4 regions of the Serratia sp. PL7 genome follow, and region 4 is predicted to be linked to each of the others. Evidence: riboswitches for the same ligand, from Rfam matches in the RefSeq annotation. Region 4 holds a riboswitch; each other region holds the start of a gene.
The links. Region 4 has a riboswitch for thiamine pyrophosphate ahead of thiM (hydroxyethylthiazole kinase). Riboswitches for the same ligand answer to the same signal wherever they lie in the genome.
Positions count from the first base shown of each region.

Region 1 (5,097 bases), on a different contig from region 4:
GCTCCAGCAGATGCACGATCAGCTGTGCGCCGGTAATACGTTGGCCTTGGTGTGGCGTGCCCGAAGTTGCCATGTGCCTATCCTTTTCTCTGGGCCGGTTAGCTTTTCTGGGCAGGGGGACTAAAACAAGAAACCCCGCCCGGTTTGCGCCGGCGGGGTTTGGGAATCGATGCGTTGATTCGGACCCTACGGCGCGTTGCCGACGACCACCACCACACGCACGACGACCACCGCGGCTGGTAGCGCGGTTGTTAGTAGGGTCGAGGTCAGCGAGGATGCGATCACAGGGAGCCTTATCATCAGTAGTAAAAAACAGAATTTTATAAAACCACAGGTGCAAAATTCGCACAACAGGTTTATTGGTTCAGCATAAAAAACGCGTAGTAGATCACGGTTTAACCGGAATACCCAGCACCTTGGCTTCCGGTGCGCTGCCGCTTACCAATGCCTGCGTTGGGCCGTCGTAATAAATCCGCCCATCCACGACCAGCAACGTACGCGGCGCGATGCGGGCGGCATCCTCAAGATTATGTGAAACCATCAGCAACGTGAGTTGGCGCTGGTCGCAGACGTTTTGCAGTAGTTGCAGCATCTCACTGCGCAGTGCCGGATCGAGTGCAGAGAAAGGCTCGTCGAGCAGCAGGATCGGCTGCTGGCGGATCAGGCAACGCGCCAAGGCTGCCCGCTGCCGCTGCCCGCCGGAAAGTTGCGACGGTAGGCGCTGCAGATGCCCCTCCAATCCGACCTGTTGGGCAATCTGTGCCAGTTGTTCCTGCTGTGCGGCGGTTAGGCGCAGGCCAGGATCCAGCCCTAGGCCGATGTTTTGCCTGACAGTCAGGTGGGCAAACAGGTTGTTTTCCTGGAACAGCATTGACACCGGGCGTTTGGCGGGGGGCGAAGCGGTATGATCGCTTCCGTTGAGCCACAGTTTGCCGCTGGCCGCCGGCAGAAAACCGGCGATCAGGCTGAGCAAGGTACTTTTGCCTGCGCCACTAGGGCCCAGCACCGCAACGTGTTCTCCCGGCTGAATGCGCAGGTCAAAACGCATCGGCAGGTGTTCGTACAGATAGGTCAGTTTTTCAAGCGTCAGCATGGCGGCCCGGTAAACGTTCAATCAGGGTAAACAGCAGGAAACAGAGCAGCAGTAGCAGCAGAGCGGTCACGGCCCCGTCGTTGCTGCGATATGCGCCAATCTGCTGATAGAGATAAAAAGGCAGGGTACGGAACTGCTCGTTGCCGAACAGCGCTACCACGCCGAAATCGCCAATCGACAGCACACAGGCAAAGGCCAAAGCCTGCGCCAGCGGGCGTTGCAACGCTTTCAGCTCGATCCAGCGCAGCCGCTGCCAGCCGTGGATATCCAGAGACAAGCATAGTGGATTATAACGCTCGGCCAGATCGCGCATCGGGTTTTCCAGCACTTTCAGCGCGTAGGGCACCGCCATCAATGCATTGGTGAGGATCACCAGCGCATAAGGCGATTGCGGTAGCCCAGTGGTATCGCTCAGCAACAGGAAGAAACCGGTAGCCAGCACAATGCCCGGCATTGCGAGGATCACCATGCCACTCAGTTCCAGCGTCTGTCCCCAGGCGGCCCGTTGCCGCAGCTTCAGCTCACGGCTGCTCCATAGCAGCATCATGGTCAATACCACGCACAAAATGCCCGCGCCTAGTGCGATACGTAGCGAGGTGAACAGGGCCTGCCAGAGAATGGGCTGTTGCAGCACGGTGACCAGCGTCTGGTTGGCACCATCGATGATCACCGCCAGCAACGGAGGTAGCAGTAACAGTAGCGCAGCGACAATAAATAGCGTATCGCTAATGCGCCGCCCCAGACTGTCCTGCGGATCGCGCCAGCGCTGGGCGTGGGTATGGCCAACCGGCAGAGCCTGGCTCAAACGCTGGCTGAGCACCACCAGCCCCAGGCAGCAAGCCAGTTGGATCAGCGCTAGCAGTGCCGCGCGGCTGAGATCGTAGTCGTAACTCAAGGCCTGATAGATCGCTAGCTCTATGGTGGTGGCCTGTGGCCCGCCGCCCAACGACAGCACGGTTGCAAAGCTGGCAAAACACAACATAAACACCAGTGCGCCGCTGGGGAGGATCTGGCGGCGTAACGCAGGCCATTCCACAAAGCGGAACTGCTGCCAGCCGTTCATCCCCAGCTGTGCGGCCAGTTGGCGCTGCTCGGTGGGGATGTTCTCCAGCGCCTGTAGCAGAAGGCGGGTGGCCAGCGGCATATTAAAGAACAGATGCGCCAGCAGGATGCCTTGCAGGCCATAAGGCGAAAAGCTGTAGTTCACGCCCAGCCAACCACACAGCGTTGCCAGCCAGCCTTGCCTGCCGTAGACGCTCAGCATGCCAAATACAGCCACCAGCACCGGCAGCACCAGCGTCATGGCGCACAGCCGCAGCAGCAGATTACGGCCAGGGAAGCGCCGCCGGTATAACGCTCGGGCCAGCCAGATGGCAGGCACCACCGAGATCACGGCAGAGAGTAGCGCCTGCCAAAAGGTAAAGCGCACTACATGCCACAGGTAGCTGTCTTGCCACAGGCTGCGCCAATCACTTTCTGGCGCATGACGCCACAGCGAGCCCATGGCCGCCAACGCGATCAGCAGGATCAGACCTGCGGCCATCAGCCCCGGCCATAACCAGCGGGGGATCAGTGGCTGACGGCAGTTTGCCATGCTCGGATCCAGTTACCACGCTGTTGTGCCACTTCCTCGGCACTGAATTGCAATGCCGTTTGCGGCACGCTCATCTGTTCGAAACCGGCGGGCAGTTCCGTCTTGATCACCGGGTACATCCAGTTGCCGGTGGGAATGGTGTTCTGGAAGGCCGGGGAGACCATAAACTGCATGAAGCGCTCGGCCAGTTCCGGCTGTTTGCTGGCCTTTAGCTTGCCAGCGACTTCGATTTGCAGGTAGTGGCCTTCGCTGAAGTTGGCCGCCGCATAGAGGTCTTTTTTCTCTTCGATCAGATGGTAGGCGGGGGAGGTGGTGTAGCTCAGTACCATGTCGCCTTCCCCTTTCAGGAACAGGCCGTAGGCTTCACTCCAGCCTTTGGTAACGGTGACGGTTTTCTTCGCCAACCGTTGCCAGGCAAGCGGTGCCTCGTCGCCATATACTTTCTGCATCCAGAGCAGCAGGCCAAGACCTGGTGTGCTGGTGCGCGGATCCTGATAGATGATCTTCAGGGGGCGATCGCTGCTTACCAACTCTTTCAGGCTGGTCGGCGGGTTCTTCAGCTTGTCTTTGTTGTAGACGAAAGCAAAGTAGCCATAGTCGTAGGGAACGAAGGTCTGGTTGTGCCAGCCACCGGGAACCGTGAGCTTGCTAGTATCGACTTGGCTGGCGGAGAACAGATCCGTTTGCTGCGCGGCTTGCAGCAGGTTGTTGTCCAGCCCCAAAACCACGTCGGCGGCGCTGTTTTTGCCTTCCATTCTCAGGCGATTGAGTAACGACACGCCGTCTTCCAGCGCCACGAATTTCAATTCGCAGTCACATTCGGCCTCAAAGGCTTTTTTTACCGCCGGGCCAGGGCCCCAGTCGGCAGCGAAAGAGTCGTAGGTGTAGACCGTCAGCGTTGGCTTGGCCAGGACGGGCATCGCCGCTAGCAGTAATAAACAGGGCAGGTATTTTTTGACCACTTTGCACTCCTAATAGTAAAGGGGGCAAAGGTATCTGAGGACTGGGTTAACGAAGGTTAACGCGCCATGCTCAAATCCCTCCGCCGGTATTGACCGGATCAGGTTCGACGGGTGTGCTCTCAGCGGAAAACCGTTGGCCAAAAATTGGCGGGTTATCCGCACCCCGTTGAGTCGGCGCTATTGTAGAGGCTTAGCGGCGTGGGTGAAAGGCGATTATGCTTCCGGCGGCGCAAACCAGGCAGATTTAAAATCGAACCAGCCGAGGGTATTCATTCGTACCCCACGCATACTGCGTTGACCATGCAGTTGCAGCCAGTGGTGGAATAACGGATGCAACTGATGGTTGCTGACCAGGCGCTGGCAAAATTCGGCCATGGACAGGCGATTTTCTCGCCACTGAGCGGCATCCTGCGCGATATCCTCCGTCAAACAGTGTTGGATCAACGGCAGTTCATACAGCGTGGCAAATAGCGAAAACTCCAGCGGCAGGGTGAAGTTGGCGCTGCCTAACCACAGATCGCTTTGCGCTTTGCCCTTATGCCAGGCTTCATAATCCACGACCTGTACATTGAGTTTGATGCCCTGCTCAGCCAGCAGAGAGGCGATAGCCTGCTTGATTGCGTGGAACTCGGAATGTTCGCTGTAGAAGGTCAGGGTCAATTCAGTTAAGCCCGCAGGCTTGGGTTGCTGCCCCAACACACGGTTATGTAACCAGCGCGGGAGAATGCCATAGGCCGGAGCCCAGTAACGCTGGTAGAGCGGCCCGGCATGGCTCAGCAGCGCGATCGGATTGATCAGTTCGCTTAGCCAACTGCGGATCTCCGGGTCGGCCGCCAGTGCCGAACGCTGGTCGAACAGCAGAAAATAACAGCCTTCTTCGAGACGGCTTTCCAGCTCGTTCCTACCGGTATCATCTCCCTGCAGTTGGACGCCGGAGTGGGCCAGCTCTTCGGTGATTTCCGGTAATACCCAAATGTTGACCTCATCGATCAGGGCGCGATAGCCAAAGTAGTCGTCAAAGGCATGGATTTTCATCTGGCTCTGATTGTTGTGTATCACGCGATAGGGGCCGGTGCCGATCGGATGGCGGGCAAAATCCGGCAGGCTCTGCCATTCGCGCGGCAGGATCATGGCATGTACGCTGCTTAGCAGCCAGGGCAGCCAGTAGTCCGGCGTGTGCAGATGCACATCGATGACATAGGGCGTGGGCGAGTCGATCCTGTCGATATGTGAAAATAGCGGTTGTGGGATCAGGCGGTTGAGCGACTGGATCACATCTTCCATTTCCAGCTCACGGCCATGGTGAAAATGGATCGCCGGACGTAGATAAAAGCGCCAGTGCAAAGGGGTGATTGTTTGCCAATGATGCGAAAGATCGGGTTCCAGTTCCCCGTTTTCCTCGTTTACCCTCGTCAGGCCGTTGAAAATCTGTCTTGCCAGGTGAGTTT
Region 1 is NZ_CAMFLB010000018.1:180,394-185,490, forward strand. Features, by position in the region: gene ilvB (acetolactate synthase large subunit) at 1-73, opposite strand, end outside; gene ivbL (ilvB operon leader peptide IvbL) at 187-300, opposite strand; gene thiQ (thiamine ABC transporter ATP-binding protein ThiQ) at 389-1,093, opposite strand; gene thiP (thiamine/thiamine pyrophosphate ABC transporter permease ThiP) at 1,080-2,687, opposite strand; gene thiB (thiamine ABC transporter substrate binding subunit) at 2,663-3,649, opposite strand; TPP riboswitch at 3,707-3,825, opposite strand; gene sgrR (HTH-type transcriptional regulator SgrR) at 3,863-5,097, opposite strand, start outside.
Region 1: another riboswitch for thiamine pyrophosphate. It lies ahead of thiB (thiamine ABC transporter substrate binding subunit); the one in region 4 lies ahead of thiM (hydroxyethylthiazole kinase).

Region 2 (5,097 bases), on a different contig from region 4:
CACTTCGCGCGCTACCGCCTGTTCCAGCGTTTCGCCCACCTCGACGAAGCCGGCCAGCACCGTGTGGATGCCGCCGCGATGGCGCACGTGTTGCGCCAGCAGGATCTGATCGTCGCGCCGAATGGCGACGATCACGCAGGGCGCAATCTGCGGGTAGTACCGCTCTTTGCAGTGGCCGCACAGGCAGGCGCTTTCGGAGCGGCTGAGGTGCATCTCATGGCCGCAGTAGCCGCAATAGCGATGAGAGCGGTAGAAATCCGCCAACTGAACGCCGCGCCCGGCAAGCTGGAACAGACCGCGATCCTGATCCAACAGCTGACGCACCGATCCCATCTCCCGCGGCATCGCCTGGCGTACCAGCCAGACCGGCGCGCCCTCCCATTCACCGATGGTGCGCGCCATGTGGCCCTGCAGCCCGAGGGCGGCGGCCGTCCCCGACGGTAATTCACCGTTCGGTAACCAAAGTTTGCTTTCATGGCTGACGATCCACCAGCCGTTTTCATTGCCCGTTAATGCAAGTTCCATATCGTTGTTGCACAACCTCAGCTTCACTGGCACTCTACAAATCGGCTTTGTTACATTTTAATAACTTACCGGTTACTTTTGTTACTTACACGGAGTCAAACATGCTCAACCGTTTGGAAAGGCTGACTCAGCGCGTTGGCGGTAGTAATGAATTAGTTGATCAATGGCTTCAGGCCCGCAAACAGTTGCTGGTCGCCTACTGCACGCTGGTAGGCCTCAAACCGAATAAAGAAAAGCATACGCCGCTGAATGAAAAAGCGCTGGAGAACTTTTGCCACAACCTGGTGGATTACCTCTCCGCAGGGCATTTTCATATCTATGACAGAATTATCAAACAAGTGGAAGGCGCAGCCAGTCCGAAAATGTCGCTGGCGGTGAACATCTATCCCAAGCTGTGGGCCAATACTGAACAGATCATGGCGTTCCACGATCGCTATACCGAAGTGGATATCGATCAGGAGGTTTGTCTGGAATTCCACCAGGCCTTGTCGGATATCGGCGAAACGCTGGCGGCGCGCTTTGCGCTGGAAGATAAGCTGATCCAGTTGGAAGCAGAAGCCGCGCAGCAACCGCTGCCGGACCAGACGCTGGATCCGGCGCGTTAAAATTTTATAGTTTTTTTTCATATCCCTCCTATACTGGGGGCATCTTGTCGGAGTGCCTAGCGCCTGATTTGTTCATCGAATCAGCCAGGCTGAGACCGTTAATTCGGGATCCGCGGAACCTGATCGGGTTAATACCCGCGAAGGGAACAAGAGTAATCTATCGCCACAGGCACGGCCTCCCCCTTGCGGGCGCCCTGCCTTATCGGCCACCATCATTACTCCCTCCGAGCTCCAGACAAGCAACTTTCCCAACCCAACACACTGGTAGGAACTTGCTATGTCTAACATTAATCCCCCGCGCGCCCGTAAAGCGCAACGCGAAGCCGCCCAGCAGTTTATCGACACGCTGCAAGGCATGGCTTTCCCAAACTCACGCCGCATCTACCTGCAGGGCTCGCGCCGCGATATCCAGGTGCCGATGCGCGAAATTCAGCTCAGTCCGACCCTGGTCGGCGGCAGCAAAGATAGCCCGCAGTATGAACAGAACGAGGCGATCCCGGTGTATGACACCGCCGGCCCCTACGGCGATCCGCAGGCCGAGCTCGATGTGCACGCCGGCCTGGCCAAGCTGCGCGCCGGCTGGATCGACGCGCGCGGCGATACCACGACTCTCAGCGGCGCCAGCTCCGGCTTCACCCAACAGCGGCTGGCGGACGAGGGGCTGGATCACCTGCGCTTCGAACATCTGCCGCTGCCGCGCAAGGCGTTGCCGGGCAAGTGCGTGACCCAGCTGCACTATGCCCGCGCCGGCATCGTCACCCCGGAGATGGAGTTCATCGCCATCCGTGAAAACATGGGGCGCGAGCGCATTCGCGGCGAGGTGCTGCGCCACCAGCATCCGGGCCAGGGCTGGGGCGCCAACCTGCCGGACAACATCACGCCGGAGTTCGTGCGCCAGGAAGTGGCCGCCGGCCGCGCCATCATTCCTGCCAACATCAATCACCCGGAGGCGGAGCCGATGATCATCGGCCGCAATTTCCTGGTGAAGGTGAACGCCAATATCGGCAACTCGGCGGTCACGTCGTCGATCGAAGAAGAGGTGGAGAAGCTGGTGTGGGCCACCCGCTGGGGCGCAGACACCGTGATGGATCTCTCCACCGGCCGCTATATTCACGAAACCCGCGAGTGGATCCTGCGCAACAGCCCGGTGCCCATCGGCACCGTGCCTATCTACCAGGCGCTGGAGAAGGTCAACGGCGTGGCGGAAAACCTCACCTGGGCGATGTTCCGCGATACGCTGCTGGAACAGGCGGAACAAGGGGTCGACTACTTCACCATCCACGCCGGCGTGCTGCTGCGCTACGTGCCGATGACCGCCAAACGCCTGACCGGCATCGTGTCGCGCGGTGGCTCGATCATGGCCAAATGGTGCCTGTCGCACCATCAGGAAAACTTCCTCTATCAGCATTTCCGTGAAATCTGCGAGATCTGCGCCGCCTACGACGTTTCGCTGTCGCTCGGCGACGGCCTGCGCCCCGGCTCGATTCAGGACGCCAACGACGAAGCCCAGTTCGCCGAGCTGCATACGCTGGGCGAGCTGACCAAAATCGCCTGGGAATACGACGTGCAGGTGATGATCGAAGGCCCGGGCCATGTGCCGATGCAGATGATCCGCCGCAATATGACCGAAGAACTGGAACACTGCCACGAAGCGCCGTTCTACACCCTCGGCCCGCTGACCACCGATATCGCCCCGGGCTATGACCATTTCACCTCCGGCATCGGCGCGGCGATGATCGGCTGGTTCGGCTGCGCCATGCTGTGTTACGTCACGCCGAAAGAGCACCTCGGCCTGCCGAACAAAGAAGACGTCAAACAGGGCCTGATCACCTACAAGATCGCCGCCCACGCCGCCGATCTGGCCAAGGGCCATCCGGGCGCGCAGATCCGCGATAACGCCATGTCCAAGGCGCGTTTCGAATTTCGCTGGGAAGATCAGTTCAATCTGGCGCTCGATCCGGCCACCGCGCGCGCCTATCACGACGAAACCCTGCCGCAGGAATCCGGCAAGGTCGCCCACTTCTGCTCAATGTGCGGGCCGAAATTCTGCTCGATGAAGATTTCGCAGGAGGTGCGCGACTACGCCGCCGCCCAGGAGGCCGCCAAGCCGATCGAAGTGCAGCTGACCGGCATGGAGAAAATGTCCGCCGAATTCCGTGCCCGCGGCAGCGAGCTGTATCACAGCGCCGGCTCCCTGCAAGAGGAGACAAACAATGACTGATATCACGACCCCCTTCCCGGCAACGCCCCACAAGCTGGGACTCTACCCGGTCGTCGACAGCGTGGAATGGATCGCTCGCCTGCTGGAAGTCGGCGTCACCACGATCCAGCTGCGCATCAAGGATTTGCCTGACGAGCAGGTCGAAGAGGATATCGCCGCCGCCATCACGCTGGGCCAGCGTTACCAGGCACGGCTGTTCATCAACGACTACTGGCGGCTGGCGATCAAGCATGGCGCCTACGGCGTGCATCTGGGCCAGGAAGATCTCGATACCACCGATCTGGCTGCCATTCACCGCGCCGGGTTGCGGCTCGGCGTGTCCACCCATGACGACGCCGAACTGGCGCGCGCGCTGGCGGTGAAACCGTCCTACATCGCGCTGGGGCACATCTTCCCCACCCAAACCAAAGACATGCCTTCGGCGCCGCAGGGGCTGACGGAGTTGAAACGCCACATCGCCGGCCTGGCGGATTACCCGACGGTGGCGATCGGCGGGATCAGTATCGATCGCGTACCGGCAGTGCTGGCGTGCGGCGTCGGCAGCGTGGCGGTGGTCAGCGCCATCACCCAGGCGCCGGATTGGCGCGCGGCGACGGCCGAGCTGCTGCGGCTGATCGAAGGCGAGGGGTCGAGCGATGCTTAACGATCAGGAATTCCTGCGCTACAGCCGCCAGCTGCTGCTGGAGGACGTCGGCCCGGAAGGCCAGGAGAAACTCAAGCGCGCCACGGTGCTGATCGTCGGTTTGGGCGGGCTCGGTTCCCCGGCTTCGTTGTACCTGGCCGCCGCCGGCGTCGGCACGCTGCTGCTGGCCGACGACGACCAGCTGCACGTTACCAACCTGCAGCGGCAAATCCTCTACCGCAGCGCCGATACCGCCACCGGTAAGGCGGCGCTGGCGCAACGCCACCTGCAGGCGCTGAACCCGTTGGTGGAATCCATCCCGCTGGCGCAACGGCTACAGGGGCAAGCGCTGCGCGACGCGGTCGCCCGCGCCGATCTGGTGCTGGACTGCTGCGACAATATGGCGACCCGTCATGAGGTCAATGCCGCCTGCATCGCCGCCGCCAAGCCGCTGATCAGCGGCAGCGCGGTCGGTTTCAGCGGCCAGCTGCTGGTGCTCGAGCCGCCCTATGCGCACGGCTGCTACGCCTGCCTGTATCCGGAGCAGGAAGAACCGCAGCGCAACTGCCGCACTGCTGGGGTACTCGGCCCGGTGGTCGGCGTAATCGGCACCCTGCAAGCGCTGGAGGCCATCAAGATGCTGGCCGGCATGCCTTCCTCCCTCAGCGGGAAACTGCGGCTGTTCGACGGTAAGCAGCAGAGCTGGAGCACGCTGCAACTGAGCCAGGCCCGCGCCTGCCCGGTATGCGGAGGCGCAGCATGAAAATCCGGCTGAACGACCAACCGCTTGAGCTGGCGCAGCCGCTCAGCGTCGCCGCCCTGCTGACCCAGTTGGAACGCCACCAGCCGGGCACCGCGCTGGCGATCAACCAAACCATCATCCCACGCGCCGACTGGGCCGATCATCAGGTGCAGGACGGTGACGACATTTTGCTGTTTCAAGCGATCGCCGGAGGCTGACATGCTGAAAATCGCCGATACCACTTTTACCTCGCGCCTGTTCACCGGCACCGGCAAGTTCGCCACCCCGGCGTTGATGCTGGAGGCACTGGCGGCCTCCGGCTCTCAGCTGGTGACCATGGCCATGAAGCGCGTCGATCTGCGCGGCGGCAACGACGCCATTT
Region 2 is NZ_CAMFLB010000045.1:18,108-23,204, reverse strand. Features, by position in the region: gene nudC (NAD(+) diphosphatase) at 1-525, opposite strand, end outside; gene N6G83_RS52125 (Rsd/AlgQ family anti-sigma factor) at 627-1,130, shown strand; TPP riboswitch at 1,169-1,293, shown strand; gene thiC (phosphomethylpyrimidine synthase ThiC) at 1,408-3,351, shown strand; gene thiE (thiamine phosphate synthase) at 3,344-3,994, shown strand; gene N6G83_RS52110 (HesA/MoeB/ThiF family protein) at 3,987-4,736, shown strand; gene thiS (sulfur carrier protein ThiS) at 4,733-4,933, shown strand; gene N6G83_RS52100 (thiazole synthase) at 4,935-5,097, shown strand, end outside.
Region 2: another riboswitch for thiamine pyrophosphate. It lies ahead of thiC (phosphomethylpyrimidine synthase ThiC); the one in region 4 lies ahead of thiM (hydroxyethylthiazole kinase).

Region 3 (5,097 bases), on a different contig from region 4:
CGCTGTCGTGGCTGATCGCGGTTTGCAGCGCGCGGCAGGCGGCGTCTATCTCTTGCGCCAATTGACGCGCGGCCGCGCCGAAAGCCGGCGGCAGCTGATAGGCCAGAATATTCAGCTGCAACACCAGGGTGATCAGCGCCAGATAACCGGGCTCGCTGGCGCGGCAGCGATCGCTGCGCATCACCGAAAAGCGCAGCAGCTTATGCAGCTCGGTGGCGTGCTGCGAGATGGCGCTCAGATCGCGCGTCTCGCCGCCATTGGCCAACATAGCGCGGGTTTCGTCCAACACCGCGTTCATCCGGCCCTTTAGCTGCTTCAGCGGTTCGGCCGGCAGCAGCAGGGTATTGACGATCAGGGTGAGCAGGATGGCGTAATTGATCGCCACCCATACCCACAGCACCAGCCGTATCACCACTTCCGCCTGCGGAGTGAGATCGACAAAGCTTTGCGTGTAGATCACCACCAGCGCCATCAGGAAGAACAGTACCCCAACCTTGGTCACCCGCATCAGGAACACGCTGAGGAAAAACAGCGCGCTGGAGAGCAGGATGCGCAGCATCGGGTAGTCGTAGGTGAACTTCAGTACCAGGATAGCGGCGCCGATCGCCAGCGTGGAGCTGACGAAAAACAGGATGCCGATCGTGCGGGTGATAACGATATTGGACTGCGTGATAAAGAAGACAGCGATCAGCGACAGCGCCAGCCACGGCACCTGCAGCGTCTGCGAGATCACGATGGCGATCGCGCTGGAGAGCAGGGCACGGATCACCAGGTTGATGCGGCTGTCCGAAGGGCGCAGCTCGTCGATCAACGGGGACAGCCAGCCGCGAGACATCGTTTTATTCTTCATGGCGCAGGTTCAGCTTGGCCACCGCCGAAGCGCCCACGCGGAACAGCGCCGGGTTCGGGGCCTCGACCGCGATCTTGACCGGGAAGCGCTGCGACACGTGCACCCAGTTGATGTTGCGCGACACGTTGGGTAGCCCGCCCAGCACGGTGCCGCCGTCGTCGGGCTGCACGCCGTAGCTGATCGATTCCACCTTGCCGCTGAAGGTCTGGCCGGCGTCGCTCATTAAATACAGCGTGGCCGGCACGCCGGGATGCACGCCTTTCAGGTCGGTTTCGCGGAAGTTGGCGACCACGTACCAGTGGCGGGTGTCGATCAGCGTGAACACCGGTTTGGCGCTGGAGGCATATTGGCCGACGGTGGTTTTCAGGGAGGCGATGCGGCCGTCGAACGGCGCTCTCACCTCGGTGAACTCCAGGTTCAGTTTGGCGATGGCGATGTCGGCCTGCACTTCGGCGCGCTGTGCGACCAGGGCTTCGACGCCGCTGACGGCGGCTTCCGCCTGTTTCGCCTGCAGCAATGCGGCCTGCAATTCCGCCTGCGCCGAGCGCTGGGAGGTGCGGGCGGTTTCCACTTCTTCCGCCGAAACGTAGTTCTTGCCGAGCAGCTTTTGCCGGCGGTTAAGGGTGTCGGTCGCCTGCGCCACCAGCGCCTGTGAGCGTTTGACGATGGCGTTCATCGATTCGGCGTTGTACTGCTGTGCGTTGACCGAACGCTGCGTCAGCTTGATCTGTTCATTCAGCGTGATCAGGCGCGCTTCGCTGGCCGCCAGCGCGTCCTGGTAAGGGCGCGGATCGATGCGGAACAGCAGATCGCCTTGCCGCACTTCCTGGTTGTCGCGGATCGGCATCTCGACGATGCGACCGTTCACCTCCGGCACCACGTCGATGGTGTCGGCATAGGCGTAGGCATCGTCGGTACTGGGGGCGTTTTCCACCCGCCAGACGACGACGGCGGCCACGATGAATGTCAACGCCAGGATGGTAAGCACCAGCAGTCTGCGCCGGTTTGGGGTGTGTGGTTGGGTCATGGCGTCAGTCTCAGTGGGGGAAAACCAGTAACCAGATCAGCATGGCGATCAGCGCGGTCAGCGCCGGATACGTCAGCAGCTGCGGCGCCAGCCAGGCGCGTTTTTCCGGGGTGCGCAGCAGCAGGTGGATCGCCACCATACCCGCCACGCCGCCGCACAGGCAAAACAGCCAGTCGGGGAACGAAGCGCCGAACACCACTATCGACGGTGCCGGCGAGCACCCGGTGAGCAACAGCGCGGTCAGGCAGGTGATAAGCAGTTTTTTGTCGGGCATAGGGCATTCTCTGACGATTGGCTTGGGCGACGGGCCGAATGAAATGACTCTTTTTCAGTGAGTGAGGTCACTGTTTGTCTTCCCCACGCTTGCGTCAGGGTAAACTAGAATAAATACTCTACTCTAAACTAGAGGGATTAATCTAGTTTTTTGTGTCGCCCTGCCTTCGTAGCGGCAAATGGGTATAATGCGTTGATGACAGCGGGCAGAAACGAATATGCAAATCGACGAAAACATCACCGGGCGAGAGCCACAGCAGGAAAGAGGGCGGCAACGCGTACAAACCATTCTGGATTCGGCGGCGGCGATCGTGGCGCAGGACGGCCTGGCGGCGCTCAGCATGCAGCGGCTCGCCAAGCACGCCAAAACCTCCATCGGTTCGATGTATCACTTTTTTCCCGATCGCCACGCGGTGATCAAGGCGCTGGCAGATCGGCATACCGAGTCGATTGAGGCGCTGGTGCGCGACATGGCGTTGGCCAGTGACGATGAGTGGCGGCGCCTCTCCGCTGAAGCGGTGATCCAGCGGCTGTTTTCACCCTATGCGCAGTACCTGCGTGAGCATGCCGACTACCTGCCGGTGATGCGGGAAATGAACCTGCCGGATGAAAAGTCCAGCTTCCTGACGCTGATCGCCAGCGTGTTGCAGCTGCGCCGCCCCGAGACCGCCGAAGCGGAGATCCTGCAGCAAACCCGGCTGTTGCAAAGCCTGGTGGCCGGTACGCTGCACCATATCTTCAAGACGGCGCCGCAGAGCGTGGCGTTCACGCTGGCGGAGCTGCCCGGCGTGCTGAGCCTGTATCTGGCGGGAAAAGAGGGAAACATCGCTTAGGCGCGAGTCAATTTATTCGCTTGTTTGTCCGCGCCGCCGCTGGCATGATCCCCTGCAGGGATTAACGCAACGTTGATCACAACCTATTGATTTTCATGACTCGGGGTGCCCTTCTACGTGAAGGCTGAGAAATACCCGTATTACCTGATCTGGATAATGCCAGCGTAGGGAAGTCACGGCCGCCCAGCCGGCGCCGCCTTCTTGAACGCCGGTTGGGAGGAATATGATCGCTCGACCTGATGCACTACCCGGCGCGCGCGCCGCGGCCTGTCTGACCCAATTCCAACAGCGCCCTCCGCTGATCCACTGCCTGACTAACGAAGTGGTGCAATCGCTGACCGCCAACGTGTTGCTGGCGCTCGGCGCTTCCCCGGCGATGGTGGTGGAGCCGCAAGAGGCGGCGCAGTTCAGCGCGCTGGCCGACGGCCTGCTGATCAACGTCGGCACCCTCAACGCGCTGCGTGCCGAATCGATGCGGGCGGCGGTGGCCGCCGCCAATCGGGCCGGCAAGCCCTGGACGCTGGATCCGGTGGCGGTCGGTGCGCTCTCCTACCGCACCGCCTTCGCCAAACAGCTGCTGGACGAGAAACCGGCGGCGATACGCGGCAACGCTTCGGAAATCATGGCGCTCAGTGGGTTGCTGGCCAGCGGCCGCGGCGTGGACAGCGGCGACGATTCCTTGGCGGCATTGCCCGCCGCGCGTGAGCTGGCGCGGCGCAGCGGCGCGGTGGTGGCGGTCACCGGCGCGGTGGATTACGTCACCGACGGCCAGCGCGATTGGGCGATCGAAGGCGGTTCCCCGCTGATGACGCGGGTGGTGGGCACCGGCTGCGCGCTGTCGGCGGTGGCGGCGGCGTTTTGCGCCCTGCCGGGCGATCGCCTGGATAACGTGGCGACCGCCTGCCGAGTGATGTCCCACTGCGGCGGCCTCGCGGCCAGGCAGGCCGCCGGGCCGGGCAGCTTTACGCCGGCGTTCCTCGACGCGCTGTATCAACTGCGCGGGGAGGATCTGTGATGAAACGCATTAACGCGCTGACCATCGCCGGCACCGATCCCAGCGGCGGCGCCGGCATTCAGGCCGATTTGAAAGCTTTCTCGGCGCTCGGCGCTTACGGCACCTCGGTGATCACCGCGCTGGTGGCGCAGAATACCCGCGGCGTGCAGTCGGTGTATTACATCGATCCGGCGTTCGTCGCCGCGCAGCTGGACTCGGTATTCAGCGACGTGCGCATCGACAGCGTCAAGATCGGCATGCTGGCCAACGCTGACATCGTGCAGGCGGTGGCCGAACGGCTGCGCCATTACCGGCCGGAATTCGTGGTGCTGGACACCGTGATGCTGGCGAAAAGCGGCGATCCGTTGCTGGCGCCGGAGGCGGTAGCGTCTATTCGGCGCGAGCTGTTGCCGCTGGTGTCGATCATTACGCCGAACCTGCCAGAAGCGGCGGCGCTGCTGGCGTGCGCGCCGGCGGAAGATGAAGCGCAGATGCGTGAGCAGGGGCGGGCGCTGCTGGCGATGGGCTGCCGAGCGGTGCTGATGAAGGGCGGCCACCTGAGCGAAAGTGAGAGCCCGGACTGGCTGTTTACCGCAGAAGGCGAGCAGCGCTTTACCGCGCCGCGCGTCGCCACCCGCCACACCCACGGCACCGGTTGCACGCTCTCGGCCGCGCTGGCGGCGCTGCGCCCGCGCCATGCCGACTGGGCGGCCACGGTGGCCGCCGCCAAGGACTACCTGCAACACGCGCTGCAACAGGCGGACACCCTGGAAGTGGGGCACGGCATCGGGCCGGTGCATCATTTTCACGCCTGGTGGTGAGTCAACTTTTTGCCGCAACCGTGGTCTGACTAGTTCAGGCCCGGTTTGACGGGCGAAACCTGATTTAACCTAGGGAGAAGGACTATGACGGGACACCAGGCGCTGCGTTGCGCCCTCTTCGGCGCACTGCTCAGCTTCAGCGCGGGCAGCTTTGCCCAGCAGATCGTCACCACGTCGGATTTGATTCAGCAGCCGGGGTATCAGGCCAGCTGGCAAAACATGGTGAAAGGCCAGGCGCGGATGCCGGGCTGGGCGCGCAAGGGCGTCGGCACCTCTACGCCGGCGCAGAATCTGAACTG
Region 3 is NZ_CAMFLB010000011.1:173,352-178,448, forward strand. Features, by position in the region: gene N6G83_RS32815 (FUSC family protein) at 1-850, opposite strand, end outside; gene mdtN (multidrug transporter subunit MdtN) at 840-1,877, opposite strand; gene N6G83_RS32825 (YtcA family lipoprotein) at 1,888-2,151, opposite strand; gene N6G83_RS32830 (TetR/AcrR family transcriptional regulator) at 2,369-2,983, shown strand; TPP riboswitch at 3,075-3,171, shown strand; gene thiM (hydroxyethylthiazole kinase) at 3,207-3,998, shown strand; gene thiD (bifunctional hydroxymethylpyrimidine kinase/phosphomethylpyrimidine kinase) at 3,998-4,798, shown strand; gene N6G83_RS32845 (inhibitor of vertebrate lysozyme family protein) at 4,883-5,097, shown strand, end outside.
Region 3: another riboswitch for thiamine pyrophosphate. It lies ahead of thiM (hydroxyethylthiazole kinase); the one in region 4 lies ahead of thiM (hydroxyethylthiazole kinase).

Region 4 (5,097 bases):
TGGCCCTTCACCATATTTTTCCAACTGGTTTGGTAGCCCGGCTGCTGGATCAGATCTGAAGCAGTGATAATCTGTTCGGCAAAACTGCCGGTGCTAAATCCAAGCAGGGCCGCAACCAGGGCTCCCAGCAACCTCTTTTTTCCTATCATGGTCTTCTCCCTCGGTAAATCAAAAGCGTAGCTCCAAGTAGCTCAGACCACAATTAAACGGGAAAGTTGGCCCAGCGTTTTTCGTCAGACAACCTGCCAGTACCCTTTTTTGGTTGCCCCAACCCTGATTAACCGCTTTCCTTCCAGGAAGCGGTGGTAAATTTTCTTCCGACATTTCTTCCGACATTTCTTCCGACATTTCTTCCGACATTTCTTCCGACATTGTGGCAAGGCGTCCCCGCTTGTCACCAATACCTTCGATTAATGTCACCACCCGTTTAGCCAGCTTAAACTCAATCTCTGGCTCACCACCAAGCATGGAAATGATGCACCGGCCCAATACCCTGCCCCACCTCCAGGCTATCGGCCTGCTGTAAAGCCAGTTGCAGGTAGTTTTTTGCCGCTGCCACGGTATCGGCCCAGCTCTGGTGGCGCGGACGCAGGGCAGCCAGTGCCGCAGATAGGGTGCAACCGGTGCCGTGCGTGTGCCTGGTCGCTATGCGCGGCGCACTAAAGCGCTGCTCAAAGCCAGGAGCAAATAGCCAATCTGGGCTTTCCTCTTCACTTAGATGCCCCCCCTTCATCAACACCGCCTGACAGCCCATCGCCAACAATGCCTGGCCCTGCTCACGCATTTGCGCTTCGTTTTGTGCCGGAGCACAGGCCAGCAAAGCAGCGGCCTCAGGCAAGTTAGGCGTGATAATGGAAACCAATGGCATTAGCTCACGGCGGATGGATTCCACCGCATCCGGTGCCAGCAGCGGGTCACCACTTTTAGCCAGCATCACCGTATCCAGCACCACATAAGGCAGCTTGTAATGGCGTAGGCGCTCGGCCACTGCCCGCACGATATCGGCATTAGCCAACATGCCGATTTTAGCGCTATCGATACGCACATCGCTGAGTACCGAATCCAACTGGGCGGCCACAAATGCCGGTTCGATATGATATACCGACTGCACGCCACGGGTATTCTGCGCCACCAGCGCGGTGATCACGCTGGTGCCATAGGCCCCCAACGCGGAGAAGGCTTTCAGATCGGCCTGAATACCGGCTCCGCCGCTAGGATCGGTGCCAGCGATGGTGAGTGCGTTAATTCGTTTCATAGCAGATCCTCCATCCGCAGTTGGTAGAGGGCATCCAGAAAGGCGGCAGTAAAGCTGCCAGGGCCAGAACACTGCGCCGTGGCCCTTTCACCACATAGCGCCATCACGCGGCAAGCGGTGGCAACGTTATCCAGCCGATCGCCCGGCAAACTGCAAAATGCTGCTGCAACCGCTGAAAGCGCACAGCCAGTCCCCACCACGCGCGTCATTAATACATCACCACCCGTAACGGCCCAGTCTCGCTCGCCATCGGTGATGTAATCTGTCTCACCGGTGACGGCCACAATAGCCCCGCAATTACGCGCCAATACCTGTGCTGCGGGTAATGCCACCAGCGAGTCATCCTGGCTATCTACGCCACGGGCGCTGGTCTGCAGGCCGCTCAATGCAATGATTTCCGACGCGTTGCCACGGATCGCCACAGGCCGCAGGGTGAGCAAACGGCGGGCGAAGGTAGCGCGATATTCCAATCCCCCAACGGCAACCGGATCCAGTAACCAGGGTTTTTCAGCACAATTGGCAGCCTCTATGGCGGCTAGCATTGATTCTGCTCGCGATGCATGCAGGGTGCCGATATTGATCAACAGCGCATCGGCCACGCGACTGAACTGCGCGGCCTCTTCCGGTTCCACCACCATCGCGGGAGAAGCACCAAGCGCCAGCAGCACATTGGCCGTCAGCTCTTGCACCACTTCGTTGGTCAGGCAGTGGATCAACGGAGGTTGGCGTTTAAATTGGTTAAAACAGGCCGCGGCACGGGTGCCGGGTAACACATCAGGTCGAGTAAACATAATGCTCCCAACCGGCGTTCAAGAAGGCGGGTACCGGCTGAGATACCGCGACATCCCTACGCTGGCATAATCCAGATCAGGTAATACGGGTAATTTCTCAGCCCCTAAGGGCACCCCGAGTCGACGTTTGCCATTATTAGCGCTGCCGCCAGTGAGGTCAATCACGCGATAGCGTCAAAAAATAAAAAGAGACTCCGTCCCCCCCAGGTAATGTATAGTTCGCGTTTGACGGGGAAACCATGCTAACTCACTCATCTATCCGCCTTAACAAATACATTAGCGACAGCGGCATTTGTTCTCGTCGCACGGCCGATCTCCACATCAAGGAGGGCCACGTTTTCATCAACGGCCGGTTAGCCGCCTTGGGCGATCAGGTATTGGTCGGGGATATGGTGAAAGTTAACGGCCAGCCGATCGAACCGCGTAGTGCGGACGATTTGGTGCTTATCGCACTGAATAAGCCTGTTGGCATCATCACCAGCATGGGGAAGCACGTGCGGGATAACATCGGTGATTTCGTTAATCACAGCAGACGCGTCTTTCCTATCGGACGCCTGGATAAAGACTCCCAGGGGCTGATTTTCCTGACCAATGACGGCGAGTTGGTCAATAAGATCCTTCGTGCTGGCAATAATCATCAAAAAGAGTATCTGGTCACCGTCAACAAACCGGTGACCGATGAGTTTATTCAGGGCATGAGCGCAGGCGTCCCCATCCTGGGCACGGTGACTCAAAAATGCCTAGTGGAGAAAGAAGCTCCGCAGGTGTTTCGCATCACCCTGGTGCAAGGGCTTAACCGCCAAATCCGCCGCATGTGCAAATATTTTGGTTATGAAGTCACCAAGCTTGAGCGCGCACGTATTATGAACATCGTTCTGAAAGGGTTGCCGCTGGGCGAATGGCGGGATTTCACCACAGAGGAACGGCGCGAGCTATTTAAACTGGTTGAACACTCCTCATCCGAGGATATTTCCTCCCCGCTTCAATAACGCCAGATTTAAGCGACAGTAGCAATATAGCTCCTCGGACCATACTGATTAACCTGATACAAAATGCTCTGGATGCCCCTAAAAAGGGGGCGTACTGATAACGATCCGTTCACATAAAGGGGGCTGCAATTTTCTTGAATATCCGCACCGTTCCACTTTACTTCTCTTTCCGCTCGAAATTGCAATCAACCTCTCAAAACAGCCCGTAATTATCAGTTGATCTTGTTTTCATTCGGCTCTATCTTCTCGCATCCGGGTACATGAAGCGGCTCGCTGGATGCGGTCTATCCCTCCTCCCCCTTTCCGTCTACCACACGGATTTATGACTCTTCTCTTGTCAGAGTTACCACACAGCATTTGATAACTTTCGGTAAACATGAACTCAACGGTTAAAGATACCCTGGCAGCACGTGACGTCACCCTAACCCCGTGGACAGGCTTTTATTTCCTGCTGTCGCTGCTGATCAACTTCGCCCTCGGCTATCCATTTAGTCTGCTGTATGCCGTGGCGTTCGGCTGTGTGTTACTGCTGCTGTGGCGTCTCAGCCCACGCTTGCAAAAGAGTGTGATCGGGCTGTGTAGCCTCATCGCTGCCATGTATTTCCCGTTTGCTCAGGCCTATGGCTCGCCCAATTTTAATACCCTGCTGGCGTTACACTCGACCTCGGTGGAAGAGTCCAGCGAGATATTGACCATCTTCCCGTGGTACAGCTATCTGGTGTCGCTGTTTATTCTGGCTCTGGGCATTATCGCGTTGCGCCGTAAGCCAACCCCGAAAGGCGCTTGGAACACCCTCAACAGCTTATGTCTCACCATCAGCGTGGTCTGCTTTTTTGTCACGCCAGTACAGAATCTGGCGTACGGCGGCGTGTTTAAATTGACCGATTCTGGTTATCCCGTGTTTCGCTTCGTCAGAGATGTGATCGTCAATAACCAGGAAGTGATTGATGAAAAAGCCCGTATGCAGGCGCTTTCGCAACTGAAAGATTCCTGGAACGTGCTGGCGGTGAAACCGAAGTATCACATTTACATGGTAGTGATCGGCGAAAGCGCGCGGCGAGATGCCTTAGGTGCGTTTGGTGGGCACTGGGACAATACCCCCTTTGCCAGCCACGTAAACGGCACGCTATTGCTTAACTATATTGCGGCCAGCGGATCAACACAGAAATCGCTCGGCATTACGTTAACCCGTGTTATTAACGGTAAACCCCAGTATCAAGATAACTTCGTCACGTTGGCCAATCGGGCAGGTTTTCAGACCTGGTGGTTCTCAAACCAAGGCCAAATTGGTGAATATGACACCGCTATCGCCAGCATTGCCAAACGTGCCGATGAAGTGCAGTTTCTGAAAAACGGTGATTTTGAAGCAGATAAGAATACCCATGATGAAACGCTGCTCAAGATGACCGCCCAGGTTTTTGCCGCCCCGCGCAACACTAACCCGCAGCTGATCGTCTTGCACCTGATGGGTTCACATCCGCAAGCCTGCGACCGAACTCAGGGGAAATACGTGGACTTTGTACAATCCAAAGAAACCTCCTGCTATCTTTACACCATGACGCAAACTGACAGCCTGCTAAAACAGCTCTATCAGCAGTTACGCGATACCGGGGAAAGTTTCTCAATGGTCTACTTCTCCGATCACGGTCTGGCGTTTAAAGAGCGCGGTACCCAGGTGCAATATCTGGCGCACGATGACCAGTTTCAACAAAATTTTCAGGTCCCCTTTATGGTGCTTTCCAGCGATGACACCGAACACCGCCTGATTAAAGCCCCTCGTTCAGCCAATGATTTCCTGACCTTTTTCGCTTCGTGGACCGGGATAAAAACCAAAGAGCTGACGCCGAAATACTCGTTTCTTTCCGAGCAAAAAGCCGGCCCCGTCTATATCACCAACTTTAAGCTCAAGAAGGTGGACTACACCCATTTACCGACGGATATCTTTGAAACCCAAACGCGCTGAAGTGTAACAAGGTAGCCTTTGCATCTCGGGCCACTTTGTCTGTAATATGAGGCAGTTAAAATGGAAAGAGCCTGTTGACCAATGAAAAAACTCACTTTT
Region 4 is NZ_CAMFLB010000007.1:130,153-135,249, forward strand. Features, by position in the region: gene N6G83_RS26695 (inhibitor of vertebrate lysozyme family protein) at 1-149, opposite strand, end outside; gene N6G83_RS26700 (hypothetical protein) at 169-468, opposite strand; gene thiD (bifunctional hydroxymethylpyrimidine kinase/phosphomethylpyrimidine kinase) at 455-1,255, opposite strand; gene thiM (hydroxyethylthiazole kinase) at 1,252-2,046, opposite strand; TPP riboswitch at 2,083-2,174, opposite strand; gene rluF (23S rRNA pseudouridine(2604) synthase RluF) at 2,286-3,035, shown strand; gene N6G83_RS26720 (phosphoethanolamine transferase) at 3,412-4,998, shown strand; gene N6G83_RS26725 (YgdI/YgdR family lipoprotein) at 5,080-5,097, shown strand, end outside.